3 regions of the Streptomyces sp. NPDC085931 genome follow, and region 2 is predicted to be linked to each of the others. Evidence: riboswitches for the same ligand, from Rfam matches in the RefSeq annotation. Region 2 holds a riboswitch; each other region holds the start of a gene.
The links. Region 2 has a riboswitch for cyclic di-AMP ahead of ACIGAN_RS03025 (M23 family metallopeptidase). Riboswitches for the same ligand answer to the same signal wherever they lie in the genome.

Region 1: another riboswitch for cyclic di-AMP. It lies ahead of ACIGAN_RS13850 (M23 family metallopeptidase); the one in region 2 lies ahead of ACIGAN_RS03025 (M23 family metallopeptidase).
Region 3: another riboswitch for cyclic di-AMP. It lies ahead of ACIGAN_RS32070 (M23 family metallopeptidase); the one in region 2 lies ahead of ACIGAN_RS03025 (M23 family metallopeptidase).

What each region holds. Positions count from the first base shown of each region.
Region 1 covers NZ_JBITSK010000006.1:63,377-73,353, forward strand. The annotation lists gene dxs (1-deoxy-D-xylulose-5-phosphate synthase) at 1-1,246, shown strand, start outside; gene ACIGAN_RS13825 (aspartate aminotransferase family protein) at 1,243-2,658, shown strand; gene ACIGAN_RS13830 (helix-turn-helix domain-containing protein) at 2,732-3,373, shown strand; gene ACIGAN_RS13835 (DUF6126 family protein) at 3,370-3,489, shown strand; gene ACIGAN_RS13840 (tyrosine-protein phosphatase) at 3,505-4,302, opposite strand; gene ACIGAN_RS13845 (alpha-galactosidase) at 4,483-6,558, shown strand; cyclic di-AMP (ydaO/yuaA leader) riboswitch at 6,870-7,031, shown strand; gene ACIGAN_RS13850 (M23 family metallopeptidase) at 7,036-7,971, shown strand; gene ACIGAN_RS13855 (SGNH/GDSL hydrolase family protein) at 8,330-9,115, shown strand; gene ACIGAN_RS13860 (TetR/AcrR family transcriptional regulator) at 9,331-9,948, opposite strand.
Region 2 covers NZ_JBITSK010000001.1:709,946-719,922, reverse strand. The annotation lists gene ACIGAN_RS03040 (DNA topoisomerase (ATP-hydrolyzing) subunit A) at 1-268, opposite strand, end outside; gene ACIGAN_RS03035 (M16 family metallopeptidase) at 608-1,999, shown strand; gene ACIGAN_RS03030 (M16 family metallopeptidase) at 1,996-3,384, shown strand; cyclic di-AMP (ydaO/yuaA leader) riboswitch at 3,577-3,740, shown strand; gene ACIGAN_RS03025 (M23 family metallopeptidase) at 3,753-4,541, shown strand; gene ACIGAN_RS03020 (GntR family transcriptional regulator) at 4,737-5,432, shown strand; gene ACIGAN_RS03015 (HPr family phosphocarrier protein) at 5,606-5,887, opposite strand; gene ACIGAN_RS03010 (bifunctional acetate--CoA ligase family protein/GNAT family N-acetyltransferase) at 6,061-8,880, shown strand; gene ACIGAN_RS03005 (DUF5998 family protein) at 9,011-9,598, shown strand; gene ACIGAN_RS03000 (alkaline phosphatase family protein) at 9,598-9,977, shown strand, end outside.
Region 3 covers NZ_JBITSK010000020.1:16,374-26,350, reverse strand. The annotation lists partial or broken gene ACIGAN_RS32095 (MarR family winged helix-turn-helix transcriptional regulator) at 1-368, opposite strand, end outside; gene ribA (GTP cyclohydrolase II) at 468-1,109, opposite strand; gene ACIGAN_RS32085 (MarR family winged helix-turn-helix transcriptional regulator) at 1,247-1,762, opposite strand; gene ACIGAN_RS32080 (dihydrofolate reductase family protein) at 1,838-2,968, shown strand; tRNA gene ACIGAN_RS32075 (tRNA-Met) at 3,031-3,104, shown strand; cyclic di-AMP (ydaO/yuaA leader) riboswitch at 3,394-3,550, shown strand; gene ACIGAN_RS32070 (M23 family metallopeptidase) at 3,562-4,590, shown strand; gene ACIGAN_RS32065 (PrsW family intramembrane metalloprotease) at 4,684-6,060, opposite strand; gene trmB (tRNA (guanosine(46)-N7)-methyltransferase TrmB) at 6,137-6,913, opposite strand; gene lhgO (L-2-hydroxyglutarate oxidase) at 7,198-8,403, opposite strand; gene ACIGAN_RS32050 (MFS transporter) at 8,659-9,977, opposite strand, start outside.

The DNA.
Region 1 (9,977 bases), on a different contig from region 2:
CCCCCTCTACGAGGCCCTGCACGGCGCCAAGAAGGGCTTCAAGGACGCGTTCGCCCCGCAGGGCCTCTTCGAGGACCTGGGCCTGAAGTACGTCGGCCCGATCGACGGGCACGACATCGGGGCCGTGGAGTCCGCGCTGCGGCGCGCCAAGCGCTTCCACGGGCCGGTCCTCGTGCACTGCCTCACCGAGAAGGGCCGCGGCTACGAACCCGCCCTCGCCCACGAGGAGGACCACTTCCACACCGTCGGAGTGATGGACCCGCTGACCTGCGCGCCCCTCGCGCCCGCCGGCGGCCCGTCCTGGACGTCCGTGTTCGGCGACGAGATGGTCCGGATCGGGGAGGAACGCGCGGACGTCGTGGCCATAACCGCCGCCATGCTGCACCCGGTGGGTCTCGGCCGGTTCGCCGAGCGGTTCCCCGACCGGGTGTGGGACGTCGGGATCGCCGAGCAGCACGCGGCCGTCTCCGCCGCCGGACTGGCGACCGGCGGCCTGCACCCGGTCGTCGCCGTCTACGCCACCTTCCTCAACCGCGCCTTCGACCAGCTCCTGATGGACGTGGCCCTGCACCGCTGCGGGGTGACCTTCGTCCTGGACCGGGCCGGCGTCACCGGCGTCGACGGGGCCTCCCACAACGGCATGTGGGACCTGTCGGTGCTGCAGGTGGTCCCCGGCCTGCGCATCGCCGCCCCGCGCGACGCCGCGCAGCTGCGCGCCCAGCTGCGCGAGGCGGTCGCCGTCGACGACGCGCCGACCCTGGTGCGCTTCCCGAAGGAGTCGGTGGGGCCGGAGATCCCCGCCGTCGACCGCGTGGGCGGACTGGACGTGCTGCACCGGGCTCCCGAGCCGCGGGTGCTGCTGGTGGCCGTGGGCGTGATGGCGTCCGTCTGCCTCCAGGCCGCCGAGCTGCTCGAAGCACGCGGCATCGGCTGCACCGTCGTCGACCCCCGCTGGGTCAAACCCGTCGACCCGGCGCTGCCCGCACTCGCCGCCGGGCACGGCATGGTCGCCGTCGTCGAGGACAACAGCCGGGCCGCCGGGGTCGGCTCGGCCGTGGCGCTGGCCCTCGGGGACGCCGAAGTCGACGTTCCGGTACGGCGGTTCGGCATCCCGGAGCAGTTCCTCGCGCACGCCAAGCGCGCCGAGGTGCTCGCCGACGTCGGCCTGACACCCGTCGAGATCGCCGGACGGATCAGCGCGAGCCTGACCGTCAAGGAAGAGCTGTCCAAGGAGCCACAGGAATGACAACCGCCGAATCCGCGCCGGAGTCCTCGCGGGCCGCAGAGTTCGACCTCGGCCGGCTGCTGGCCGAGCGCGGGGCCGAGCGCTACGAGCTGCACACCCGGTACCTCAACCACCAGCTCCCGCGCATGCTGCACACCATCGGCTTCGACAAGGTCTACGAGCGCGCCGAGGGCGCCTACTTCTACGACGCGGACGGCAACGACTACCTGGACATGCTCGCCGGGTTCGGGGTGATGGGGCTCGGCCGCCACCACCCCGTGATCCGCAAGGCGCTGCACGACGTGCTGGACGCCTCGCTCGCCGACCTCACCCGGTTCGACTGCCAGCCGCTGCCGGGCCTGCTGGCGGAGAAACTGCTCGCGCACAGCCCGCACCTGGACCGGGTGTTCTTCGGCAACAGCGGCACCGAGGCCGTCGAGGGGGCGCTGAAGTTCGCCCGGTTCGTCACCGGCCGGCCCAGGATCCTGTACTGCGCGCACGCCTTCCACGGCCTGACCACCGGCTCCCTCTCCGTCAACGGCGAGTCCGCCTTCCGGGACGGCTTCGCCCCGCTGCTGCCCGACACGGCCGTGCCGCTCGGCGACCTGGACGCGCTGGAGCGGGAGCTGAGGAAGGGCGATGTCGCCGCCCTGATCGTCGAGCCCATCCAGGGCAAGGGCGTGCTGGAGGCCCCGCCCGGGTATCTGCTCGCCGCCCAGGAACTGCTGCACCGGCACAAGGCGCTGCTCATCGCCGACGAGGTGCAGACGGGCCTCGGCCGCACCGGCGACTTCTACGGCTACCAGCACGAGGACGGGGTGGAACCCGACCTGGTCTGCGTGGCGAAGGCCCTGTCCGGCGGCTATGTGCCGGTCGGCGCCACGCTCGGCAAGGACTGGATCTTCAAGAAGGTCTACTCGTCCATGGACCGGGTGCTGGTCCACTCGGCGAGCTTCGGCTCCAACGCCCAGGCCATGGCGGCGGGTCTGGCCGTGCTGTCGGTGATGGAGAACGAGCAGATCGTCGCAGGCGTCCGGGCCACGGGGGAGCGGCTGAGGTCGCGGCTCGCGGCGCTGACGGACCGGTACGAGATGCTCGCCGACGTCCGCGGCCGGGGCCTGATGATCGGCATCGAGTTCGGCCGGCCCAAGTCGCTGAAACTGCGCAGCCGGTGGACCATGCTCCAGGCGGCGCGCAAGGGACTGTTCGCGCAGATGGTGGTCGTGCCGCTGCTGCAACGGCACCGGATCCTCACCCAGGTCTCCGGCGACCACCTGGAGGTGATCAAGCTGATTCCGCCGCTGATCATCGGCGAGCGGGAGGTGGACCGGTTCGTCGACGCCTTCACGGCCGTGATGGACGACGCGCACGACGGCGGACTGGTGTGGGACTTCGGGAAGACCCTGGTCAAGCAGGCCGTTGCCCACCGGTGAGGCAGCGCCCCACCCTCTTTGCCTGTGAGGCAAAAAATTTGCCGCTGAGGCAAGGGTCCGGCTGAATGGAGGCATGAGCTCCTCCGAGACCGAGCGGCCCCCCGGGGCCGGCTCGCCGGCCGGCCCGGCCGGTGCGCTGCCCGCGGTCGCGCCGCAGCTGCGGGCCCTGCGGCGCCAGGCCTCCCTGACCCTGGAGGCCGCGGCCCGCGCCGCCGGACTGTCGCCCGCCCACCTGTCCCGTCTGGAGACCGGGCAGCGCCAGCCCTCGCTGCCGATGCTGCTCACGCTCGCCCGCGTCTACGGTACGACCGTCTCCGAGCTGCTCGGCGAGACCGTCTCCGGCCGGGACGCCGTGGTGCGGGCGGCCGACATGGAACCCACCGCGGCGGGCGGCTGGACCTACTGGCAGGCCGGCGCCTCCGGCCGCGGGATGCAGGCCCTGCGGGTCCACGTCCCCCACGGCTCCCAGGGCGACATCGTGCGCGTCCATCCCGGCGAGGAGTGGCTGCACGTCCTGCGGGGCCGGCTGCGGCTGCGCCTCGGGGACACCACGCACCGCCTGGCGGCCGGCGACAGCGCCCACTTCGACTCGCTCACCCCGCACCGCATCGCCGCCGAGGACCACGACGGCGTCGACCTGCTCTTCGTCCACACCCTGCTGCAGAGCCCGACGGCCGCCCTGTGCCTGGGCCCGATCCCCGGAGACGCGCCATGAGCGACATCGAGGACAAGTTCCCCCGCGCCCTGTGGGTGCGGCTGTTCATCTACCTCATCCTGGGGCACGTCTTCGCCGCGTTCATCTACCTGCTGTTCGAGGTGGGCGCCAAGTAGCCGCCGGGCGGTTCCTCAGTCGAGCAGCCGCTCGCGCAGCCGCTCCCGGGTCCGCGGGTCGAGCTTCAGCCCCTTCTCCAGGTAGGGGTCGACGCCGCCCCAGGTCTCCTCGATGGTGTCGAACGCGGCCGTCAGGTACTCGGCGCGCGCGTCGAACAGCGGGCTGAGCAGCTCCATGACCTCGGGGGAGTAGGCCGAGGCCTGCGAGCTGCTGCGCTGCACCTTGTAGCGGCGGTGCCGGGCGTTCGACTTCAGGTAGTCCTCGACGATGGCGTCCCGCTCGACGCCCAGGGCGAGCAGCGTCACCGCGATGGACAGGCCCGCGCGGTCCTTGCCCGCCGCGCAGTGCATCAGCGCGGGGACGCTGTCCTCGGCGAGCGCGTGCAGCACCCGGGAGTGCTCCGCGGTGCGGTCCTTGATGATCATGCGGTAGGACGCGATCATCCGGTCCGCGCCCTTGCCGTCCGCGAGGATCGCGCGCAGCTGCTCCAGGTCCCCGTCGCGGACCATCCGCCAGAACTCGGCGCCGTCGGCCGGGTCGCTCAGCGGCAGGTTCACGTTGCGCACGCCCGGCAGCTCGACGTCCGGGCCCTCGAGCTTCTGGTCGGCGGCGTTGCGGAAGTCGAAGACCGTGTGCAGGCCCAGCGTGGCCAGGAAGGCGGCGTCCTCCGCGGTCGCGTGCGCCAGGTGGCCGCTGCGGAAGAGCACGCCCTGCCGCACGCGCCGCCCGTCCACGGTCGGCAGTCCGCCCACGTCGCGGAAGTTGCGCACTCCGGCCAGCTCGGGCTCGGTCGACGGGACCTGCTGTGTCACGTGGGCTCCTCCCCATCGGCGCCGCCGACGCGGGCTCGGCGGCGGGCACCACTCGACGATACGACATGCCTGCCAGGGGCAATGAGGTGTCCACAGGCGTTGCCCGATGCGCCCACCGGCCTCGATGATGTTGCTGATTGATCGTCCCTGGTCGTGCTTGTCCGAATCTGTGAGGTCTCGATGCTGGACATCTCGGAAGACGGTCGTACCTGGGTGCTCTCCGGCCCGGCCGGCAGCTACGCCCTCCATGTCACCGACCGGGACGAACTGCTGCATCTGCACTGGGGCCCCCGGATCACCCTCGCCGACGCCGAGGCCCTCGCCCTGCGCCCCCTGCCGGAGTACTGGCCTTTCGAGTCCCCGCTCGACGGCCGCGAGGAGTACCCGGTCGAGGGCGGCCCCCGTTTCGTCCGCCCCGCCCTGTCCGTGCGCACCGCCGGGCGGCGCGGCACCGCATGGGTCCACGAGGGGTACGAGACCGAGGACGGCGAGCTGCGTCTGCGCTTCCGGGACGACGGCCTGGCCATCACCCTGCACTACCGGATGCGCCCCTCCTCGGACGTCGTCGAGCGCTGGGCCACCCTGGACAACCAGGGGCCGGAGGTCGAGGTGCTGCGCGCCGACTCCGCGACCTGGACCCTGCCCGACCGCGACAGCTGGCGGCTGTCCCAGCTGCACGGCCGCTGGGGCGCCGAGTCCCGGCTGGTGCGCTCCGCGCTGACCTACGGCGAGAAGGTGATCGGCAGCCGGCGCGGTCACACCGGCCACCAGCACCTGCCCTGGGTCGCCCTCGACACCGACGCGACCGAGGAGCACGGCGAGGTCTACGGCTGCGCCCTGGGCTGGTCCGGCTCCTGGCGGATCTCCGTGGCGCAGCTCCCCGACGCGCGCGTGCAGATCACCGGCGGCGCCGGCCACGACGACTCGGGCCTGCTGACGCTGGGCACGGGGGAGTCGTACACGACCCCCGTCTTCGCCGGGCTGTGGAGCGGCGGCGGCTTCGGCGGGGCGAGCCGCGCCTGGCACGCGTACCAGCGGGCCTACGTGATCCCGGACGCCGGGCAGGACCGGCCGGTGCTGTTCAACTCCTGGGAGGCCACCGGGTTCGACATCTCCGAGGAGCAGCAGCGGGCGCTCGCCGAGCGGGCCGCGGCCCTGGGGGTCGAGCTGTTCGTCGTCGACGACGGCTGGTTCGGGGCGCGCACCGGCGACCGGGCCGGGCTCGGCGACTGGACGCCCAACCCCGAGCGCTTCCCCGGCGGGCTGAAGCCGCTCGCCGACCATGTGCACGGCCTCGGCATGCGGTTCGGCATCTGGGTCGAGCCGGAGATGGTGAACCCGGACAGCGACCTGTACCGCGCCCACCCGGACTGGGTGCAGTACCAACCGGGACGAAAGCGGACGGAGTTCCGCAATCAGCTCGTACTGAATCTGGCCCGGGAGGACGTCCAGGAGTACCTGTGGGGGCAGCTCGACGGGCTCCTGGCCGGCGCCCCGATCGACTACGTCAAGTGGGACTTCAACCGCTGCTTCACCGACGCCGGCTGGCCCGGTGACCGCTACCCGCAGCGGCTGTGGGTCGACCACGTCCGCGCCCTGTACGGCCTGCTCGACCGGCTGCGGGCCGCCCACCCGGGCGTGGCCTTCGAGTCCTGCTCGGGCGGCGGAGGCCGGATCGACCTGGGCGTGCTCAGCCGTACGGACCAGGTGTGGACCTCCGACAACACCGACCCGCTCGACCGGCTCGCCATCCAGCACGGTTTCAGCCAAATCCACCCCGCGCGCGTGATGGCCGCCTGGGTCACCGACAGTCCGAACGCCATGCTCAACCACCGGGCCAGTTCCCTGCGGTTCCGGTTCGTCAGCGCCATGGCCGGGGTCCTCGGGGTCGGCGGCGACCTCACGAAGTGGACGGAGGAGGAACTCGCCGAGGCGCGTCAGTGGGTGGCGCGCTACAAGGAGATCCGCCCCGTGGTGCAGCGCGGTGACCTCTACCGGCTGCGGCCCCCGGAGGGCGGGCCGAGCGCCGTGCAGTACGTCCTCGGCGACGAGACCGTCGTCCTCGCCTGGCTCCCGGCGCAGCGCTACGGCGACCCCGGGCCGGCGCTCCGGCTGCGCGGCCTCGATCCGGCGGCGACGTACGAATGCCTCGAAACGGGCGAACTGCACCGAGGGGCCGTCCTGCTGCACCACGGACTGCGGGTCGTGCTGCGCGGAGACCTGGACGCCACCGTGGTCCGCCTTAAGCGGAAGTAGTCATTCTTGTCCGAATAAGGCGCTTCGGCCGCTTCGCCATAACGTGCCCCGGTCGTAAAGGAGATGAGAACGGGGTGCGTGACCATCGTCATACTCGTGACGATGTGTTGTTGCCATGCGCACGTAATCAGGGCCCCATTCAGGGCGATTGAGGAAAGCCGGAGATCCGTAATCCACGCTCGGTGACGGGAAAATGTGCCGACGCGTCAAGAAAAACGCCTCCACGGGCAACCGCAAGCTTGTCCCGTCGCGTCCTGGTCGCTTACGTTCCACACCAATCCGGACGGACGCCTAATCCTGCCGCCGCCCGGAGCCCGCACACACTGACCCGACGTACGGCAGGAGCGGGGGACCCACAGGTAAGACGCCTGTTCCGGTTCCCGGAACGGGCTTGGGGTTAAGCCGCGCCCGCCGCGGCCGGGCATCTCCAGCCCGCACCCGACAGCTCACCTCGCAGGCGACGGAGAGGAATTCGTCATGCCCGCGAAGGGTAAGCACCGCCGCCCCAAGACCCAGCGTTTCACCCGCTCCATCGCCGTCGCCGGAACCGGCGGGGCCGCTCTCGCCCTTCCCCTCATGGGGGCCGCCGGCGCCCACGCCGCCACTCCGCAGGCGGCTGTGGAAAAGGCCGTCCAGGCCGCCCCGGCCGCCGAGAAGAAGGCCGCGGAGAAGGCCACCGGCACGCGCACCTACACGGTGAAGGCCGGCGACTATCTCGCGAAGATCGCCGACGACCAGAACGTCAGCGGCGGCTGGAAGAAGCTCTACTCCGGCAACCGGGACGCCGTCGGCGACGACCCGTCGCTGATCCACCCGGGCCTGAAGCTCTCCCTCGGCAAGAAGGCCGCCGCGAGCGCCCCCCGGGCGTCCGCGCCGTCCGCGCCCAAGGCATCGGCCGAGAAGGCGGAGAAGCCCGCGCAGAAGCCCGCGAAGAAGTCCTCGTCCGCCGGGACGCGGACCGCCGCGAAGCCGGCCGCCGCGCCGGCCGCCCAGAGCAACGCCGCCGGCTACAGCTCGCCGGTGGACGGTGCCACCGTCGGCACCCCGTACCGCATGTCCGGCAGCATGTGGTCCAGCGGCTACCACACCGGTGTCGACTTCGTCGTCCCGACCGGCACCTCCCTCAAGGCCGTCGGCGCGGGCACGGTCGTCTCCGCCGGATGGGGCGGCGCCTACGGCAACCAGGTCGTCATCAAGCTGAACGACGGCCACTACGCCCAGTACGCCCACCTGTCCCAGCTCTCCGTCTCGGCCGGCCAGACCGTGACGGCCGGGCAGCAGGTCGGCCTGTCCGGCGCCACCGGCAACGTCACCGGACCGCACCTGCACTTCGAGATCCGCACCGCCCCGGGCTACGGCTCGGACGTGGACCCGGTCGCCTTCCTGCGCTCCCACGGCGTCTCCGTCGGCTGACCCGTCGCGCGACCGGCTGCCCGGCCCGGGTCGGGTCCGGCTCGGTCGTCGCACCTGACACGCCGCCGAAGGCCGGTCCCCGATCCCCGGGGCCCGGCCTTCGGCGTGCGCGCCCCCGGCGCGGGCCACCGACCGGGGGCGCCGGGCGGGACTGCGGTGGCCACGTCCGGACCGGCGGCTTCCGGGTGCGGCGGTTCCCCCGCAACACCCCTGACGCGTCGGCTATTCCGGAATTGGCGAACACTTTGGGAGTGGCTTATCTCACCGCCCGTCAACCTTTTCTACGGTCGCGTAGGTCACATTCGAAGGTGAATCATGAGCGGCTGTGGCAGACGATTCGAAGAGTGACAGCAGAGCAGTGATCGGGTCGTACGTGGCGGTGGGGGACAGCTTCACCGAGGGTGTCGGTGATCCCGGCCCCGACGGGGCGTTCGTCGGCTGGGCCGACCGGCTCGCCGTCCTGCTCGCCGACCTCCGGCCCGAAGGCGACTTCCGGTACACCAACCTCGCCGTGCGCGGGAAGCTCCTCGACCAGATCGTGGCGGACCAGGTTCCGCGGGCCGTCGAGATGGCCCCGGACCTCGTCTCGTTCTGCGCCGGCGGCAACGACATCATCCGGCCCGGCACCGACCCGGACGAGGTGGCCGAGCGCTTCGAGCGGGCGCTGGCGCGGCTCACGGCGGTGGCCGGGACGGTGATGGTGACGACCGGGTTCGACACGCGTGGCGTGCCCGTGCTCAAGCACCTGCGGGGCAAGATCGCCACGTACAACGGACACGTCCGGGCCATCGCCGACCGGTACGGCTGCCCGGTGCTCGACCTGTGGTCGCTGCGCAGTGTGCAGGACCGCAGGGCCTGGGACGCCGACCGGCTGCACCTGTCGCCCGAGGGGCACACACGCGTGGCGCTGCGCGCGGGGCAGGTGCTGGGGCTGGACGTCCCGGCCGATCCCGAGCAGCCGTGGCCGCCGCTGCCGCCGCGGGGGACGCTGGAGGTGCGGCGGGACGACGTGCACTGGGCGCGGGAGTTCCTGGTGCCGTGGATCGGACGGCGGTTGCGGGGGGAGTCCTCCGGTGACCATGTGACGGCCAAGGGCGCGCTGTCGCCGGAGGACATCCGGATGCGGATCGCCGCGGTGGCGTGAGGGTGCGCGTGGGGGCGCGCGTCCTCGCCTGACGGCTGCGGTGCGGGTCGGGGCCGTGCGCCGAGTCCGGGTCGGGGCGGTGGCGGGGGCGCGGGTGGGTCGTGCCTCGAGTCGGGGTCGGGGGCGCGCCGGGGGTGCGGGTGCTGCGTCCACTTCATGGCGTGGCCCGGCTGCGGGCCGTCGTGTCGCCGGGGTGGCCCGGCCGTCCCCGGCGGCTACGCCGGGTCGCCCGACGGGGCGGATTCCAGGCGGAGTTCGCGGGCCAGGGCCTCCTCCGTCCACTGCTGGGCCCATGTCCTCGGCATCGCGCCGGGATAGGACGTCAGCTGGACGGCCAGACCGTCGAGGAAGGCGGTGAGGCGGAGGGCCGTGGCCCGCGGGTCGGGGCAGTGGAACTCGCCCGCCGCCACACCCTCCGCGATGACCTCCGCGAGGGCGGCCTTCCACTGGCGGTCGAGGTCCTGCGTGACCTCGCGCAGCGCCGGTTCGCGCAGGGCCGCCGCCCAGCCCTCGATCCACAGGCGCCAGCCCTTGGCCTGGCCGGTCGGGGCGTACCAGCGGACGGCCGAGCGCAGCCGCCGCAGCGCCGACGTGCGGCGGCCCAGCAGCTTGCGCAGCTGCGCCAGGTCGGCCTCGGCCGCGTGCCGGAACGCCGCCGCCACCAACTGCTCCTTGGACGCGAAGTGGTAGAGCACCAGCGCGTTGCTCACGCCGAGCGCGGAGGCCACGTCGGCGATCCTGACCGCGGCCACGCCCCGGGCCTCGATCTGCTCCACGGCGGCGCGCAGCAGTTCCCCACGCCGTTCCGCCACGCTCAACCGGACTCTCGTCACGCCGTCACCCTACCCACGCGTGCCGTCCC
Region 2 (9,977 bases):
GATGCAGCTTGCCCATCACCTCGCCGACGACGCGGGCGCACTTGACGTACCCGCGCTCGGGGCGCAGGCCCATCTCGTTCATCTGGTAGACGATGCGCCGGTGCACCGGCTTCAGGCCGTCGCGGGCGTCCGGCAGGGCCCGGGAGTAGATGACCGAGTACGCGTACTCGAGGAAGGAGCCCTGCATCTCGTCGACGACGTCGATGTCGAGGATCCGCTCCTCGTACGAGTCGTCGGGCGGCGGGGTCTTCGTGCTGCGGCGGGCCATCGCTGCCGGCTCCTCCTGTTACTGGTCGCTCGCCTACGGGGCTTGACGCCGGTGACGACACGGCGGCCGTGCTCAGCCCCTCGGGCCTGCGTGCGCTCGCCCACGTGTCACCGGCCGCCCCTGCGGCTCGCTCGTGCTGCTGCGATCCGGATCTGACGCCGACCATTGTGGACCGCCGCACTGACAAGCGGGACCAGGGCCCGGTCCCGAAGGCCTTTCCGGCTCCCGCGAGCAGGTCGGCGCCGGGAACTTCACCAGGGCTCCGCACGCTTGCATACAGTGGCAGGACCGGCAGGAATCCGCGGTTGGGAAGACCGCTCCGCGATCGAAGGGACGTACATGCCCATGGGTCACACGGCCACAGCCCAGGCAGGCTCCGGGGGCCTGACAGCGACCGAGCACCGCCTGGCCAACGGTCTGCGCGTGGTGCTCTCCGAGGACCACCTGACCCCCGTCGCGGCGGTGTGCCTCTGGTACGACGTCGGCTCGCGCCACGAAGTCAAGGGGCGTACCGGCCTGGCTCACCTTTTCGAGCACCTGATGTTCCAGGGCTCCGCCCAGGTCAAGGGCAACGGCCACTTCGAGCTCGTCCAGGGCGCGGGCGGCTCGCTGAACGGCACCACCAGCTTCGAGCGGACCAACTACTTCGAGACCATGCCCGCCCACCAGCTGGAGCTCGCCCTCTGGCTGGAGGCCGACCGCATGGGCTCCCTCCTGGCCGCCCTCGACGAGGAGTCGATGGAGAACCAGCGGGACGTCGTGAAGAACGAGCGCCGCCAGCGCTACGACAACGTCCCCTACGGCACCGCCTTCGAGAAGCTCACCGCCCTCGCCTACCCCGAGGGCCACCCCTACCACCACACCCCCATCGGTTCCATGGCCGACCTGGACGCGGCCACCCTGGAGGACGCCCGCGCGTTCTTCCGCACGTACTACGCGCCGAACAACGCCGTGCTCTCCGTGGTCGGCGACATCGACCCGGAGCAGACCCTGGCCTGGATCGAGAAGTACTTCGGCTCCATCCCCGGGCACGACGGCAAGCCCGCGCCGCGGGACGGCTCGCTGCCCGAGATCATCGGCGAGCAGCTGCGCGAGGTCGTCGAGGAGGACGTCCCGGCGCGCGCCCTGATGGCCGCCTACCGCCTGCCCGAGGACGGCACGCGCGCGTGCGACGCTGCCGACCTGGCCCTGACCGTCCTCGGCGGCGGCGAGTCCTCGCGCCTGTACAACCGCCTGGTGCGGCGCGACCGTACGGCCGTCGCGGCGGGCTTCGGCCTGCTGCGGCTCGCCGGGGCGCCCTCACTGGGCTGGCTGGACGTGAAGACGTCCGGCGACGTGGAGGTGCCGGTCATCGAGGCCGCCATCGACGAGGAGCTCGCCCGGTTCGCCGAGGAGGGCCCCACGGCCGAGGAGATGGAGCGCGCCCAGGCCCAGCTGGAGCGCGAGTGGCTGGACCGGCTCGGTACGGTCGCCGGCCGCGCCGACGAACTGTGCCGGTACGCCGTGCTGTTCGGCGACCCGCAGCTGGCGCTGACCGCCGTGCAGCGTGTCCTGGAGGTCACGGCGGAGGAGGTCCAGGAGGTCGCCAAGGCCCGCCTGCGCCCCGACAACCGCGCGGTGCTCGTCTACGAGCCCGTCGCCGACGAGACCGCTGACGAGACCGACGACGCCGACACCGCCGGGGACGCCGCGGCAGCGGCCGGCGACGAGAACGAGGAGGCGGCCAAGTGACCGAGCTCGCCACGATGGACTTCCACCCCCGGCCGCAGGCGGGCGAGGCGCGCCCCTGGGCCTTCCCCGCCCCCGAGCGCGGCACGCTCGACAACGGCCTGACGGTGCTGCGCTGCCACCGCCCCGGTCAGCAGGTCGTCGCCGTGGAGGTGCTGCTGGACGCCCCCCTGGAGGCCGAGCCGGCCGGCCTCGACGGCGTGGCCACGATCATGGCGCGGGCCTTCTCGGAAGGCACCGACAAGCACTCCGCCGAGGAGTTCGCCGCCGAGCTGGAGCGGGCCGGCGCCACCCTCGACGCGCACGCCGACCACCCCGGCGTCCGGATCAGCCTGGAGGTCCCGGCCTCCCGGCTCGCCAAGGGACTCGGTCTGATCGCCGACGCCCTCCGGGCGCCCGCGTTCGCGGACAGCGAGGTCGAACGGCTGGTCCGCAACCGCCTCGACGAGATCCCGCACGAGCTGGCCAACCCCTCCCGCCGGGCCGCCAAGGAGCTGTCCAAGGAGTTGTTCCCGGCGGGCTCGCGCATGTCGCGGCCCCGGCAGGGCACCGAGGAGACGGTAGCCGCGATCGACTCCGCGGCCGTGCGCGCCTTCTACGAGAAGCACGTCCGCCCCGCCACGGCCACGGCCGTGGTGGTCGGCGACCTCACGGGCATCGACCTGGACGCCCTGCTCGGCGACACCCTGGGCTCCTGGACCGGCTCCTCGGCCGAGCCGCGCCCCGTGCCGCCGGTGACCGCCGACGACACCGGCCGGGTGGTCATCGTGGACCGCCCGGGCGCCGTCCAGACGCAGCTGCTGATCGGCCGGATCGGCCCGGACCGGCACGACCGCGTCTGGCCCGCGCAGGTGCTCGGCACGTACTGCCTCGGCGGCACCCTCACCTCCCGCCTGGACCGCGTCCTGCGCGAGGAGAAGGGCTACACCTACGGCGTGCGGTCCTTCGCCCAGGTGCTGCGCTCCGCGCCCGACGGCACCGGTGCCTCGATGCTCGCCATCAGCGGGTCCGTGGACACGCCCAACACCGGCCCGGCCCTGCAGGACTTGCGGACGGTGCTGCGCACCCTCGCCGCCGAGGGGCTGACCGACGCCGAGCGGGACGTCGCCGTGCAGAACCTGGTCGGAGTGGCGCCGCTGAAGTACGAGACCGCCGCGGCCGTCGCGAGCACGCTGGCCGACCAGGTCGAGCAGCACCTGCCCGACGACTACCAGGCCACGCTGTACCGCCGGCTCGCCGCGACGGGCACGGTGGAGGCCACGGCGGCGGTCGTCAGCGCCTTCCCCGTGGACCGTCTGGTGACCGTCCTGGTGGGCGACGCGGCGCAGATCAAGGCCCCGGTGGAGGCCCTGGGCATCGGCGCGGTCACGGTCGTGGCCGCCGAGTAGCGGCACACGCGCCACGGAGCCCTGGTTGCCTTCCAAGGCACCAGGGCTCCTTTATGCCCGAATTGGGGCGGGAGTTGCCTGTCTGCCCTGTGGGATGCGCTACAAAAGCCCGGATCCGTTTGGGAATTGAAAGTGGCCCCGTTTAGCTTCGTCCGGGCTGTTCGTCAGGCAGTGCGCCGCACCCGCGGCACCGGACAGTCATCGCCGAGTCCCCGTACGGCGCGAGCCAGGGGAGCCGGGGACCCACGCAGTCCCTGGGGTGAATCGGACGCCCGCGCGAGCCGCGAGGGGGTCCGTAGGAGACCTTCCTGCTCCGAACCCGTCAGCTAACCCGGTAGGCGAGAGGGAAGGAAAGGACCAGCCACTTCATGGCGTTCACGCGCGCCACCGGCAAGCATCGCCGTCCCAGCAGGATCCAGCGCGGCACGGCCCGCGCGGCGGGCGTCGCGGCGCTCGCCACCACCGGTGTGATCGGCACCGTCGCCGCCCCGGCCTTCGCCGCCGATGAGCCCGCCGTCGAGCAGACCGGCCTCACCCCCGTCATCACCATGGGCGACACGGTGGCCCAGCAGATCGACGCGCAGGCCGTCGCGCAGAAGCTGGCGGCCGAGGAGGCCGCCGCCGTGAAGAAGGCCGAGGAGGCCGCGCGCGAGCGCGCCGCCGAGGCGGCGAAGAAGGCCAAGGAGGCCGCCGAGAAGGCCCGCGAGGCCAAGGAGCGCGCCGCCCGCGAGGCCGAGCGCAAGCGCCTCAACAGCTTCGTGTCCCCGATCCCGGGCTCCTACGTCTCCACCGGCTACAAGGCCGGCGGCGCCGTCTGGTCCTCCGGCAGCCACACCGGCATCGACTTCCACGCCGCCACCGGCACCTCCGTCCACGCCGTCGGCGCGGGCACGGTCGTCGAGGCCGGCTGGGGCGGCGCCTACGGCAACCAGGTCGTGATCAAGATGAACGACGGCACGTACACCCAGTACGGCCACCTGTCGTCCGTCGGCGTCTCGGTGGGCCAGCAGGTCACCCCCGGCCAGCAGATCGGCCTGTCCGGCGCGACCGGCAACGTGACCGGCCCGCACCTGCACTTCGAGGCGCGCACGAGCCCCGAGTACGGCTCGGACATCGACCCCCTCGCCTACCTCCGCTCGCACGGCGTGAACCTCTGACGCCACCCGCTCAGCGCCCGAAAGGCCCCGGCTCACCGAGCCGGGGCCTTTCGGTATTCCCGCCCCCCAGACGCCCCTGTCCAAAAAATATCCATGGATTCCGGGCTCCCGTCGGAAATTCCGGCTGATTGCAATAGAGTCACGGAACACACGTCACTCGTCGACGTTTCACGGGGATTAAGCGGAGGTCGGGTCATGCGTATTCCCGCGCACTCGGTGTGCACGGCCATCCGGGACGACATCGTCGCGGGTGTCCACGAGCGCGGCAGCCGGCTCACCGAGGAACTCCTCGCGCGCCGCTACGGCGTCTCGCGCGTCCCCGTCCGGGAGGCCCTGCGCACGCTGGAGGCCGAGGGCTTCGTGGTGACCCGGCGGCACGCGGGCGCGTGCGTGGCCGAGCCCACCGAGCAGGAGGCGGCCGACCTGCTGGAGATGCGCGCGCTGCTGGAGCCGCTCGGCGCCGCCCGGGCCGCCCAGCGCCGCACCGAGGCCCATCTGAAGGTCCTGCGCGGCCTGGTCCGGCTGGGCCAGGAGCGCGCCCGCCGGGGCACCAGCGACGACCTGCGCTCCCTGGGCGGCTGGTTCCACGAGACGCTGGCCCAGGCCTCCGGCAGCCCCGCCCTGATCGCGATGCTCGCCCAGCTGCGCCACAAGATCGCCTGGATGTACGCGGTGGAGGTGCCGGCCGATCCGGTGGAGTCCTGGACCGAGCACGGCGCGATCGTGGACGCGGTGGCGCGCGGCGACAGCGAGCGCGCGCGGGCGGTCACGGCGCTGCACGCCGAGCGCGCGACGTCCGCGCACCGGCTGCGCCCGCTCGCCCCGCGGGAGCGCGTCGAGCGTGTGAGGAACCCGCAACATCCCGTAAACACGGCGAGCCCGCGGCATTAACACGGAAGCCGTATACAAAGAGTGGAGTTCCGCGGGGGATTTATTCTGCTGCCCTTTTCCGGTGATCCGGTGAGCCGTTTTGAATTCGAGGCGCCCGGGTCCCCGGAAATGAGCGAAGCCGCGCCGGCCTCAAAGGCCGGCGCGGCTTCACCCGTGAAAACCGCCGGAACGACTCAGACGGTCTCGGGAAGCTCCTCGAGGCCCTCGGAGACCAGCTTCGCCAGCCGGTCCAGGGCGGCGTCCGCGCCCTCGGCGTCGGAGGCGAGGACGATCTCCTCGCCTCCCTGGGCGCCGAGGCCCAGGACGGCGAGCATGGAGGCCGCGTTGACGGGGTTGCCGTCTGCCTTGGCGATCGTCACCGGGACGCCTGCGGCCGTGGCGGCTCGGACGAAGATGGAGGCGGGGCGGGCGTGGAGGCCCTCGGCCCAGCCGACGTTGACGCGGCGCTCAGCCATGTGATGCTGCCCTTCGCTGTTCAGGGTTGTCTAGACCAGTTTCCCATACGTGAAGCCCGGGGCGGACCTGTCGTCCCGCCCCGCGGTGCCGTCGGATCGCGGCCTCGACCCGACGAACGCCCTCCACAGCCTGCCTCGCGCCGTTGTCAGGCGCTAGCCGTACTCTGGGGCCCATGCAGACCTCGCCGGACCGGCACGAGTATCCCGCCCACTGGGAAGCCGACGTGGTGCTGCGCGACGGGGGCACCGCGCGCGTCCGGCCCATCACCGTCGATGACGCCGAGCGTCTGGTCAGCTTCTACGAGCAGGTCTCCGACGAGTCGAAGTACTACCGCTTCTTCGCGCCGTACCCTCGCCTGTCCGCCAAGGACGTCCACCGCTTCACGCACCACGACTTTGTGGACCGGGTGGGACTCGCGGCCACGGTCGGCGGCGAGTTCATCGCCACCGTACGCTACGACCGGATCGGCCCCGACGGAACGCCCGCGTCCGCCCCCGCCGACGAGGCCGAGGTCGCCTTCCTGGTGCAGGACGCCCACCAGGGCCGCGGCGTCGCCTCCGCCCTGCTCGAACACATCGCCGCCGTCGCCCGGGAACGCGGCATCCGCCGCTTCGCCGCCGAGGTGCTGCCCGCCAACACCAAGATGATCAAGGTGTTCACGGACGCCGGGTACACCCAGAAGCGCAGCTTCGAGGACGGCGTGGTCCGCCTGGAGTTCGACCTGGAGCCCACCGACCGCTCCCTCGCCGTGCAGTACGCGCGCGAGCACCGCGCCGAGGCCCGGTCCGTGCAGCGGCTGCTCGCCCCCGGCTCGGTCGCCGTCATCGGCGCCGGACGCACCCCGGGCGGGGTGGGCCGCAGCGTCCTGGGCAACATCCGGGACGCCGGCTTCACGGGCCGGCTGTACGCCGTGAACCGGGCCCTGCCCGAGGAGCGGAAGGAGCTCGACGGGGTGCCCGCCCACCGCTCCGTGCGGGACATCGACGGACCCGTGGACCTCGCGGTCGTCGCCGTGCCGGCCGAGCAGGTCCCCGAGGTGGTCGCCGAGTGCGGCGAACACGGCGTGCAAGGACTCGTCGTCGTCTCCGCCGGATACGCCGAGAGCGGCCCCGAGGGGCGCGAACGCCAGCGCGCCCTCGTCCGGCAGGCGCGCACGTACGGCATGCGCATCATCGGCCCGAACGCCTTCGGCATCATCAACACCTCCCCCCGGGTGCGGCTCAACGCCTCCCTCGCCCCCGAGGTGCCGCGCCCGGGCCGCATCGGCCTGTTCGCCCAGTCCGGGGCCATCGGCGTCGCGCTGCTGTCCCGGCTGCACCGGCGCGGCGGCGGCGTCACGGGCGTCACCGGCGTCTCCACCTTCGTCTCCTCGGGCAACCGCGCCGACGTCTCCGGCAACGACGTCCTGCAGTACTGGTACGAGGACCCGGACACCGACGTCGTCCTCATGTACCTGGAGTCCATCGGCAACCCCCGCAAGTTCACCCGCCTCGCCCGCCGCACCGCCGCGGCGAAGCCGCTGGTCGTGGTCCAGGGCGCCCGGCACGGAGCGGCTCCCCAGGGGCACGCCGTACGGGCGACGCGGCTGCCGCACGCGACCGTCTCGGCCCTGCTGCGGCAGGCCGGGGTGATCCGGGTCGACACGATCACCGAGCTGGTGGACGCCGGCCTGCTCCTCGCCCGCCAGCCCCTGCCCGCCGGACCCCGGGTGGCGATCCTCGGCAACTCGGAGTCGCTCGGCCTGCTCACCTACGACGCCTGCCTCGCCGAAGGACTGCGGCCGCACCCGCCGCAGGACCTGACCACGGCCGCCTCCGCCGAGGACTTCCACGCCGCCCTGTCCCGCGCCCTGGCCGACGACCGCTGCGACGCGGTGGTCGTCACGGCCATCCCGGCGGTGGGGGAGGGCTCGGTCGCGGACGCGGCCCTCGCCCAGGCCCTGCGCTCGGCGGCGGCCGCCGCACCGGCCAAGCCGGTCCTGGTCGTCCACGTGGAGCTCGGCGGCCTCGCCGAGGCCCTGTCGGCCGCGGCGAGCACGGCACCCCAGTCCGAGGCGGACAGGCCCGCGCCGCCGGCCTTCGACCCGGCGTCCGCCACGGCACGGCCCCCCGCCGAGGCCCCCGAGGGCGCCCACCTGATCCCCGCCTACCCCGCCGCGGAACGCGCGGTCCGCGCCCTCGGCCAAGCCTTCGCGTACGCCCGGTGGCGGCGCGACGCCGCCGACCCCGGCAAGGTGCCCGAGTACGACGACATCGACGTCAAGGGTGCCGCCGCCCTGATCGACGGGCTGCTCGCGCGCGGCCAGGGACTCACGCTCGGCACGGACGCCACCTGCGACCTGCTCGGCCACTACGGCGTCCACGTCCACCGCGCCCTGCCGGCCCCGACCGCGGACGCCGCCGCACAGGCCGCCCGCGCCCTCGGCTACCCGGTGGCCCTGAAGGCCACCGCCCCGCACCTGAGGCACCGCGCCGACCTGGGCGGCGTCCGCCTCGACCTCGCGGACGAGGAGCAACTGCGCCGGTCCTACGCCGAATTGACGGAGCTGTTCGGCGCGCCGGACGAGCTGCGCCCCGTGGTGCAGCGGATGGCGCCGCGCGGCGTGGACGTCGTGGTGCGGGCGGTCATCGACCCGGCGGCCGGCGCGGTGCTCTCCTTCGGGCTGGCCGGGGCCGCCTCGCAGCTGCTCGGGGACACGGCACACCGGCTGATCCCCGTCACCGACCGCGAGGCGAGCAGCCTGGTCCGCTCCATCCGCACGGCACCCCTGCTGTTCGGCTGGCGCGGCTCGGCACCGGCCGACACCGGTGCCCTGGAGGAGCTGCTGCTGCGTGTCTCCCGGCTGGTCGACGACCATCCCGAGGTCGTGGCGGTCACCCTGGAGCCGGTGGTCGTCGCCGCGCACGGCCTGAGCGTCCTGGGCGCCTCCGTCCGCCTCGCGCCGCCCCCCGCCCGCGACGACCTCGGCCCGCGGACCCTCCCCGCCTACTGAGCGGACCGCCCCGGCGCACGAGCGGGCCCCGCCCACCGAGCCGCCCCGCCCGTCGCCCACCGAGCCCCCCGCGCACTGACAGGGGGCGAGCGGTGCCTCGCAGTCAGTGGTCCCCCGTAGGATGGGCGTCATGGCCAAGACCAGTACGACGACCCAGGGGCTGCGGGCGGCGATCGAGCGCAGCGGCTACTACCCGGCCCTCGTGGCCGAGGCGGTGGAGGCCGCCGTGGGCGGCGAGCCCATCCGGTCGTACCTGGTCCACCAGGAGACGACGTTCGACCAGAACGAGGTGCGCCGGCACGTGACGGTGCTGGTCCTCACGGACAACCGCTTCATCGTCAGCCACACCGACGAACAGGCCGCCGACGACACCTCCCCGACGCCGTACGCCACGACGTCCACGGAGTCCGTCAAGATCGGCCGCATCTCGTCGATCGTGGTCAGCCGCGTGGTCGCCAACCCGGAGTCGTACAAGCCGGGCACCCTGCCCCGCGAGGTGGTGCTCACCATCGGCTGGGGCGCCGTCTCCCGCATCGACCTGGAGCCGGCCGCCTGCGGCGACCCCAACTGCGAAGCGGACCACGGCTACACCGGCAACTCCACGGCGGACGACCTCAGCCTGCGCGTCAGCGAGGCCGGGGACGGACCGGAGACCGTGCGCCAGGCCCTGGCCTTCGCGCAGGCCCTCTCCGAGGCGACCGCGGACAGCGCCCGCTGATGGCACAGCCGAACACGGCCTGGGACCACCACCCCGAACCGCTCACCGTGGCCTCCGCGCCGGTCCCCGAGTACGGCAGCGGTTCCCTCGCCGACCTGCTGCCCACGCTGGCCGCCGGGATGGGCGTGCCGGGCATGACCGCCGCGATCCCCGAACTGACCCCCGCCGACCGGAACTGCGTGTTCCTGATCGACGGTCTCGGCTGGGAGCAGCTCAAGGCCCACCCCGAGGACGCCCCGTTCATGACGTCCCTGCTCGCCACCTCGCGCGGCGGCACCGGGCGTCCGCTCACCGCCGGCTACCCGGCGACCACGGCGACCTCCCTGGCCTCGGTCGGCACCGGCCTGCCGCCCGGCGCGCACGGCCTGCCCGGCTACAC
Region 3 (9,977 bases), on a different contig from region 2:
ACGTGCCGGCCGTGGGCGGTGAGCCGGAGTTGCACCTCGCGCCGGGTGCCCGGATGCGGGGCGCGTTCCAGGAGGCCGGCCGCCGCCAGGCGGTCGCAGAGGCGGCTGGCCGTGGGAAGGCCGATGTCGAGCCGGTCGGCCAGGGACGTGAGGTTCAGGCCCGGAGCGGCCTGCAGAGTGCGCAGCGCCCGCAGCTGGTGCGGGGACAGCCGCAGGGACGCTTCCTGGGCGGCGATGGCCCACAAGGCCGTCAGGCTCTCCACGGCATCGGCGATCTGTGCCGCGACGGCCTCCGGGCCATCACCCCGTCCCCTCGCCCGGTGGTCTCCGGGGCCGTCGAGATCGGTCACAAAACGGTCACTTTCCATAAGCTCCGGGTACTGCGGAGGTCGCCCTCATTCAAAGGCTGTACCCGAAGAGCCGTAGGGCAAGCAGTCCCGTTCGGCGCCGGATCGGACCCGGGTGGCTCAGCCGGCGCTCAGCTCCGTCAGTGCCGCGAGCGGCAGCGTGTGCTGCGTCTGGAGGACCTTGGCGCGCAGGTAGCGGACGTTGTGCGCGGTGGTGAAGACCCCCGTCGGGACCCGGTCGCGGACGTCGACGCCCAGGGCGCGCAACTGGGCCGCCTTGTCGGGGTTGTTGGACAGCAAGTCCAGCCGGCCGATGCCGAGGGCCCGCAGCATCTGCGCCGCGGCCGTGTAGTCGCGGGCGTCCTCGGGCAGCCCCAGTGCCGCGTTCGCCTCGTAGGTGTCCAGGCCCTGGTCCTGCAGGGCGTAGGCGTCCAGCTTGTTGTAGAGGCCGATGCCCCGGCCCTCCTGGCGCAGGTAGAGGAGCACGCCGCCGCGCTCGGCGATGCGCTCGACGGCCTCGCGCAGCTGCGGGCCGCAGTCGCAGCGGGCCGAGCCGAACACGTCCCCGGTCAGGCACTCGGAGTGCAGCCGCACGAGCGGCACCGGGCCGGGCTCGCCCAGGACGACGGCCACGTGCTCCTGGCCGTCGGCCAGGCCGTGGAAGGTGACCAGCTCGGCGTCGGCCTCGTAGCCGTCGTGGAAGCGCAGCGGGACCCGGACGCGGGAGCGGGGGGTGGCGAGGACGCTGGGGGTGTCGGGCACGCGGGCCTCCGGGTTCCGTTCCTGTTCGGCTGCACAGCCGTCTGCCGGGTTGCTTCAGATTTGAAACAGACCCACGACCGGAACCCTACTCGTGCTTGAACTTTGAAGCAACGGACCGACGGCTCCTGTGGCGCGCGTCACGAACAGGCCGTCGAGGACCTCCGCCGCCACGGCAGGTCGTCCGCGACCGAGCGGGACCCGTCCTCCTGGAGCCCCCGCACGATCGCGGTGGAGATCTCCTCCAGTTGCCCGACCTGCTCCGCGCTGAGCCGGTCGAACAGGGAGCCGCGCACGGTCTCGACGTGCCCGGGCGCCGCCCGCTCCAGCACGGCGAACCCCTCGTCGGTCAGCGCCGCGACGCTGCCCCGCTTGTCGTACCGGCACGCCTCGCGCCGCAGCATGCCGTCCTTCTCCAGGCGCGTCACCGCGTACGTCAGCCGGCTGCGCGTGATCTTCAGCCGCTCGGCGAGCTCGGTCATCCGCAGCCGCCGTTCCGGGGCCTCCGACAGGACCGACAGGATGGAGTAGTAAAGGTGGGGCATGCCGGCGTCCTGCTGGAGCTGCCGGTCGATCGCGTCCTCCAGGAGCAGCGAAGCGGCGATGTAGGCGCGCCAGGCGCGCTGCTCCTCGGGGGTGAGCCAGCGAGTCGTCATACCGCCAGTGTAGGTTTGTTTCAAACTTGAACCAAGGTCCGTCCGTCCGCCGTCCCGACCAGCCGCGGAGCGCCGATGCCCCACCCGTACGTCCTGCTGTCCGCCGCCGTCTCCCTCGACGGCTACCTGGACGACACCGGTCCCGAACGCCTGCTGCTGTCCAGCCCGGCCGACTTCGACCGGGTCGACGAGGTCCGCGCGTCCGTCGACGCGATCCTGGTCGGCGCCGGCACCATCCGCGCCGACAACCCCCGGCTGCTGGTGAACTCGCCCGAACGCCGCTCCGCCCGGGTGGCCGCCGGCCGGCCCGAGTACCCGCTGAAGGTCACCGTCAGCGGCTCGGGCGACCTCGACCCGGACGCCCGGTTCTGGCACACGGGCGGTGAGAAGGTCCTGTACACGACCGACGCCGGCGCCGAACGCGCCCGCGCCCTGGGCATCGCCGCCGACGTCGTCCCGCTCGGCGCGGACCTGGACTGGCGCCGACTCCTCACCCACCTGCACGACGTCCGCGGTGTGCGGCGCCTCATGGTCGAGGGCGGCGGCCTGATCCACACCCAGCTGCTCACCCAGGGACTCGCCGACGAACTCCAGCTGGTCCTCGCCCCGTTGTTCGTGGGCGACCCCCGCTCCCCTCGCCTCTTCGGCCCCGGCGGCTACCAGGGCGGCCGGCTCCGGCTGCTGGAGACACGACGGATCGAGGACGTCGTCCTCATGCGCTACGCGCCCACCGCCCCGGGCACCGGCGCCCTGCCCGTCGCCGCCGACCACCACTGGCTGGCCCTGGCCTGCGAGCTGGCGGAGCGCTGCCCGCCCTCGGACACGGCGTTCAGCGTGGGCGCGGTGGTGGTCGCGGCCGACGGCACGGAGCTGGCCCGCGGCCACTCCCGCGAGGGGGGCGACCCGGTCGTGCACGCCGAGGAGGCGGCCCTGGCCAGGATCGACCCGGCCGACCCGCGGCTCGCCGGCGCGACGGTCTACAGCAGCCTGGAGCCCTGCGCCCGCCGCGCCTCCCGGCCCACGCCCTGCGTCCGGCTGATCCTCGATGCGGGCGTGCGCCGGGTGGTCACGGCCTGGGGCGAGCCGGACACCTTCGTGGCGGCGGCCGACGGCAGCGGGGTCCTGGCCGCCGCCGGTGCCGACGTCGTCGTCCTGCCGGAACACGCGGAGCGGGCCCGGAAACCCAACCGCCACCTGCTGCCCTGAGCCCTCGGGGACGGGTGTGGCACGAGCTGTCCTGCGCATGGCGTACACTGGAATCACAACGACGCGGGGTGGAGCAGCTCGGTAGCTCGCTGGGCTCATAACCCAGAGGTCGCAGGTTCAAATCCTGTCCCCGCTACTGAAGGCCGAGGGCCGGAATCCGAAAGGGTTCCGGCCCTCGGTGCTTTCCCCGATCCGGCCCTTACGCACAGTGAGCGAACCCTCCCGCTCCGCATAACAACTGACACACTGTCAAAAACCGTTTGCGGCTTGAGAGGCGGCCAACTCGCCCGATTTAAGCCGGTCATGGCAGGTACGTCCGTGCGAAAAAGGTTAATGATCAAGCGGAATCGCTGGAATACACACCGCGCCTCCATTAACGTTCGATAACGCAGCGCGGTCGTCCCAGCCGTCACAGAAGGCGGCTCCGTGCGCACGCGCCGAATCCCGAAAGGGAACCGGGGAACCACCACTTGGGGTGAATCGAGCGGATGCCGCCGTGGAAGCACGGCCGGTATACGCGCGTAGGAGACCTTCCTGCTCCGAACCCGTCAGCTAACCCGGTAGGCGAGAAGGAAGGAAAGGAGTACGCCTACGTGGCGTCCAACCGGCCTGCCCCCGCGGCCCCGTTCGCGACGGACCAGCGCGACACCGAAGTCTTCTACGGCGGTCAGCGCACCGACGAGGGCCCGTTCCAGGAGTGGAACCCCACCGCGGAGTCCATCCGCCCCGTCCGTGGCCGGCATCGCGTCACCAAGCAGCGCGGCGGAGGGCTCGCCCGCAGCTCCACCGTCCTGGGCGTCGGCGTCATAGCCGCCGTGGGCGCCGGCGGCATGGCCAGCGCCCAGACCGGCAAGCCGCCGGTGTCGATCTCCGTGCCGGACCTTCCCTCGGTGGGTTCCCTCATCTCGGACGACGACACCCCCGAAGGCTCCGCCACCCCGCTCAGCGATCTCGCGACGGCCGCCGCGGACACCGACGAGGGCGGTGCCAACGCCGGCGAGGCCCTGCGTGCCCGGATCATGGCCCAGGTCGAGCACCAGCAGGAGCAGATCGAGACCAAGGCCGCCGAGGAGGCCGCGGCCGCCGCCGAGAAGGCCGCCGCCGAGGCCGTCGCGAAGGCGGAGAAGGAGGCCAAGGCCAAGGCCGCCGAGGCCAAGCGGAAGGCCGAGGAAGAGGCCCGCAAGAAGGCCGAGGCCGAGCGGCTCGCCGCCCTCGCCAAGCAGTACACGCTGCCGACCTCCTCGTACACGATCACCTCGTCCTTCGGCCAGGCCGGCGCCTACTGGTCCTCCGGCTATCACACCGGACTCGACTTCGCCGCCCCCACGGGCACGCCGATCAAGGCGGTCCACAGCGGCACCATCACCGAGGCCGGCTGGAACGGCTCGTACGGCTACAAGACCGTCCTCACCCTCGATGACGGCACGGAGATCTGGTACGCGCACCAGTCGTCCATCGGCGTCAGCGTCGGCCAGAAGGTCAGCACGGGCGACGTGATCGGCCGTGTCGGCGCCACCGGCAACGTCACGGGGGCGCATCTGCACCTCGAGGTCCACGCGGCCGGCTCCAGCAGCGGCATCGACCCGATGGCCTGGCTGCGGGACAAGGGACTCAACCCCTGAGCGGCGAACGCCCGTAAGAAGCACCGGCAGCCCTGACGACGACCCCCCGACGTCAGGGCTGCCGGTCGTTCCGTGCCGGGCGGGTGCCGGACGTCAGGACCGGTAGGGGTTGTACGCCGGGTACGCCGCGTGCCGCGCGGGCTGAGGGGCGTGGGCGGCCGGGTGGCCGTAGCCGTAGCCGGTGGGACGGCCGTACGCGCCGGGGACCGGCCAGGGCGGGCGCGTGACCGGCGCCGGCGGGGCCGTGATCCGGGCCGCGTGGTCCAGGGCCGGGCGGGCCGCCTCCCGGCGGCGCCACAGTTCGCCGAGCAGTTCCATCTCCCGTACGGCGAAGTCGGGCCCGGCGCGGCCGCGGCGGGCCCGGTGGCGCAGGAAGGCGAGCGACGTCGCGTACGCCTCGTACCGCGCCACCTCCCGTGCCGCCGCCTTCCCGGCGTGCCGGCGGGCGTACTGGCGGGCGATCCGGCGGGCCCGCATCGAACCGAGCGCGTACGGCTCGGCCGGGGTCAGCCAGCCCGCGGCCGCGTACGCGGGCAGCTCCGTCCGTACGGTGCGCAGCTCCCGCTGCCGGGTCCAGATCACCAGCCACGTCAGCAGCCCGAAGATCGGCACCATGAACGCCGCGTACACGGCGAAGAACCCGTACTCGCCGAACGTCGACGAGCCGTTCCACATCGCGTGCATGCCCATCGCCAGCAGCAGTCCGGCGAGCGGGAAGGCGGCGCGGCGCAGGCGCTGCCGGTCCGCCGCGAGCGCGGCGGCGCCGAAGCCGATGCCGGTCAGGACCGTGAAGAGCGGGTGCGCGAACGGCGACATGATGATGCGGACGAAGAAGGTCGCCGCCGTGACGGAGGCGATGCCGCTGCCGCCGGTGAGCTGGTCGGTGCCGAAGGCGGTGCCCAGGTAGAGGATGTTCTCCGTGAAGGCGAAGCCGGTCGCGGTGACACCGGCTATGACCACGCCGTCGACGATGCCGGTGAAGTCGCGGCGGCGGAAGAGGAAGACCAGGAGAACGGCCGCCGCCTTGGCCGTCTCCTCGACGACCGGCGCTATCACGGTCGACCCCAGCGTGTCCGCGCTGGACGGGTCCGCGGTCGCCGTCGCTATCCATCTCGTGGCGAAGCTGTTGGCGACGATCGCTATCAGCGCCGCCGCGCAGGCGCCCCAGGCGAAGGAGAACACCAGGTTGCGCCAGGGGCCCGGTTCGACGCGGTCCAGCCAGCGGAACGAGGCGATGAGCAGCGGCACGGGCAGGAGCGCCAGGCCGAGTCCGACCAGGAAGCCCTCCGTGCCGGTCTCCTCGCGCACCAGGGCGAGGATGACCAGGCCGGATATCGCCAGGAGCGTGGTGGGGGCGCCGTAGCGCACCCAGGGGCGCTGCCACCAGTGGGCGTGCCGCAGCGGGCCGGCGGTGGGGGCGCCGTCGGTGGGAGCGCTGGGGTACGACGGATGTGGGGGGCAGGAGGCCACGGCATTGACCCTAACGACGGAGGGGCGCTGTCCGCAGGCGGAGAGGTGCCAGGGCGGTGTGGTGCGGTGCGTGCGGTCAGACGCCGGCGGGGGACTGGTCCGCGTGTGGTACGCGGCGGAAGAGGAGGTCGTTCACGACATGTCCCTTGTCCAGTCCCTGGCCCTCGAAACGGGTCAGCGGCCGGAAGTCGGGACGCGGTGCGAAGCCACCGTCCGCCTGCGTGTTCTCGAAGTCGGGGTGTGCCGTGAGTACGTCGAGCATCTGTTCGGCGTACTCCTCCCAGTCCGTGGCGCAGTGCAGGATCGCGCCCGGCCTGAGGCGGGTCGCGGCGAGGGAGAGGAACTCGGGCTGGATCAGTCGGCGCTTGTGGTGCCGCTTCTTGGGCCAGGGGTCGGGGAAGTAGACGCGCAGGCCGTCGAGGGAGTCCGGGGCCAGCATCTCGCGGAGCAGGATGATGGCGTCGCCGTTGCCCACGCGGATGTTGGACAGGCCGTTGCGGTCGGCGAGGCTCAGGAGGTTGCCCTGGCCGGGGGTGTGGACGTCGACCGCGAGGATGTTGGTGCCGGGGTCGGCGGCGGCCATCTGGGCGGTGGCCTCGCCCATGCCGAAGCCGATCTCCAGGACGACGGGGTTGTCGTTGCCGAAGAGGTCGGGCAGGTCGAGGGCCCGGCTGCCGTCGATGTCCAGGCCCCACTTGGGCCACAGGCGCCGCAGGGCGTCCGCCTGACCGGCGGTGACGCGGCTGCGCCGGGGCTGAAAACTGCGGATCCGCCGCTCGAAGTGCGACCCGGCGGGGTCGGGCTTCGGCCCGTCGGGGAAGCGCGGCTCTCCCTTGGCCCGGGGGTGCCGCAGGGAGGCACCGGGGGTGTGGGGGTGCGGGGGTTCGGGGGAGTTCGCGGAGTCAGCCACAGTGGGGCTGATTTTACGGGGTCGGGACGGGGGAGGGGTGGGGGCGGGGTGGGGCGGGCGGCCGACCGTGCGTGGCGCTGTGGCTTCGCCTGTGCCGGTGGTGGGGCGGGGCCGCGCCGGGGGGTGTCCGGTTGCGTCGTCCGGCGGGTGCGGGTGCGGGTGCGGGTGCGGGTGCGGGTGCGTTGCGCCTTTCTCCCAGGTCGGGCAGCGGCGCGAGACGGCGGTCGTCACAGTGCGTTCAGCGCTCGGCGGGCCACCTCTCTGCCGATGGGCAGGGACGCCGTGGCCGCGGGGGAGGGTGCGTTCAGGACGTGGACCGTTCTGGGGCCCTCGCGGATCAGGAAGTCGTCGACCAGCGTGCCGTCCCGCAGGACGGCCTGCGCGCGCACGCCCGCCGCCGTCGGCACCAGGTCGTCCTCGGACACCCCGGGCAGCAGCCGGCGCACCGCCTCCGTGAACGCCTGCTTGGACAGGGACCGCCGCAGCTCACCCGCCCCGTACCGCCAGTGCCGCCGGGCGATCCGCCAGGAGCCCGGCCAGGCCAGGGTCGAGGCCAGTTCGGCGGGGCGGACCGTGGCGCGGCCGTAGCCCTCGCGGGCCAGGGCCGGTACCGCGTTGGGCCCGATGTGGACCCCTCCGTCGATGCCCCGGGTGAGATGCACCCCGAGGAAGGGGAACGCCGGATCGGGCACGGGGTAGACCAGGCCCCGCACCAGCTCCGGCCGGGCCAGCTCGTAGTACTCGCCCCGGAACGGCACGATCCGCACGTCCGGGTCGTCGCCCGTGAGCCGGGCGATCTCGTCGCAGTACAGCCCCGCGCAGTTGACCAGGACACGGCCGCGGACGACGTCCCCCGCGGCGGTGAGGACGGCGACTCCCCGCTCGGGCCGGCGGTCCACGCGGACCACCCGTGTGCCGTAGCGGATCTCCGCGCCCGAGCCGTGGGCCAGCTGGCGCGCGACCGCGACGAAGTCGCAGATCCCCGTCGTGCCGACGTGTATCGCGGCCAGGCCGCGCACCTCCGGCTCGTACTCCGGGATCTGGGACGCGCCCAGCTCGCGCACCGGGATGCCGTTCTCCCGGCCGCGCTGCACCAGCGCGTGCAGGCGGGGGAGCTCCGCTCGGTCGGTGGCGACGATCAGCTTGCCGGTGACCGCGTGGGGGATGCCGTACTCGGCGCAGAACTTGACCATCTCGGCCGCCCCGCGCACCGCGTAACGCGCCTTGAGGGAGCCGGGGCGGTAGTACACGCCGCTGTGGATCACGCCGCTGTTGCGGCCCGTCTGGTGCCGGGCGGGGCCGGGCTCCTTCTCCAGGACCGTGACACGGGTGCCCGGGGCGGCGCGGGTGATGGCGTACGCCGTCGACAGGCCGACGATCCCGCCGCCGATCACCAGCACGTCAGCGTCGTATGCGAGCCCCACCGGCACCACCTCCCACCTCGATAGTGCACTGCGCCACTGACAGTGCCTTCAAACGCGGAGACGGCACCTCGCGGGCGCCTAGGGCCTGTCGTTTGGATCACGCCGCTGACGCGTGGTCCGGCACGCACATCCGCGGCGTTGTCGTCGGTCGCCGACGCTCCGCGTCGACTCCCTCCTCCGCCTTGCAGCTGCACGCACCGGACCACGCTCCCCGGCGCTGAACAGCACCGTCACTTTCCTGCGACCTGATCCAAACGACAGGCCCTAGGCGGAGGTCATCAGCAGGGGCCGGGCGCGCTCGCGGAGCTCGACCACCCGGGGCTCGTCGCCGTACGGCTCCAGGCGGTGCAGGAGGTCCTTCACGTACTCCGTCGTGCGGGCCGACGAGATGCGCCCGGCGACCTCCACCGCCCGCACCCCCTGCTCGCACGCCGCGTCCAGGTTGCCCGACTCCAGTTCGGCGACGGCGGAGACCACCAGGCGCAGGCCGTGCGAGCGCACGAACTCCTCCGTCGGCTTCGACAGCGCCTGCTCGGTGAAGCGGCGGACCTGGCGGGGTGCCTTGAGGTCGCGGTAGCACTCGGCCGCGTCGGCGCAGAAGCGGTCGTAGGAGTAGAAGCCGAGCCAGCTCGGGTCGTTGTCGCCGGGGCGGGCCCGCTCCAGCCAGCTCTCGGCCGCCTTCAGGGCCCCGCCGGCGGCCTGGGCGTCGCCCGCACGCGCGTGTGCCCGGGCCTCGACGAGGCGGAAGAAGCTCATCGTGCGGGCCGTGGCCAGTCCGCGGTTGCGCTCCAGGGCGGCCTGGGCGAGGTCCACGCCCTCGTCGCCGAAGCCGCGGTAGGTGGCCTGCAGGGACATGGAGGCCAGCACATAGCCCCCGAGGGGGACGTCGGCCGCCGCCCGGGCCAGGCGCAGGGCCTGGATGTAGTAGCGCTGGGCCGCTTCCTGCTGGCCCGTGTCGAAGGCCATCCAGCCCGCCAGGCGGGTGAGTTCGGCGGAGGCGCCGAACAGGGCCCGGCCGACCTCGTCGGAGTAGGAGCCGAGCAGGAGCGGGGCGGCCTCCACCCGCAGGCACTCGGGGACCATGGACGAACGCCAGTCGCCGCCGCCGTACTTGGAGTCCCAGCGCCGCGCGTCCTCGGCGGCCTCCCGCAGCTTCTGCACATCGCTGTGGCCGACTTTGAGCGGTGCGCCGGAGCCCTCGCCCGGGCCCACGTCACGCGCGACCGAACTGTCGGCCGGGGTTATCAGCCACCGCGAGGCGGGCGTTGCGTACGCGCTCACTGCGAACGATCCGGCGAGGGACTGCCAGATGCCGCCGGAGCCGGCGCGGCGGCCCGCGAGGTCGAGGCGGTACAGCTCCGTGGCGGACCTCACCGCCTGGCCGACGTCGCGCGGGAAGGCCAGGCCCACTTCGGGGGCGGGGTCCGCGTCGGCCAGGCCGATCTCGTGGAGCGGCACCGGGCGGCCGAGCTTCTGGCCGATGGCGGCGGCGATGAGGTGCGGGGCCGCGCCCTGCGGCACCATGCCCTTCGACACCCACCGCGCCACCGACGTCTTGTCGTAGCGAAGTGTCAGTCCCCGCT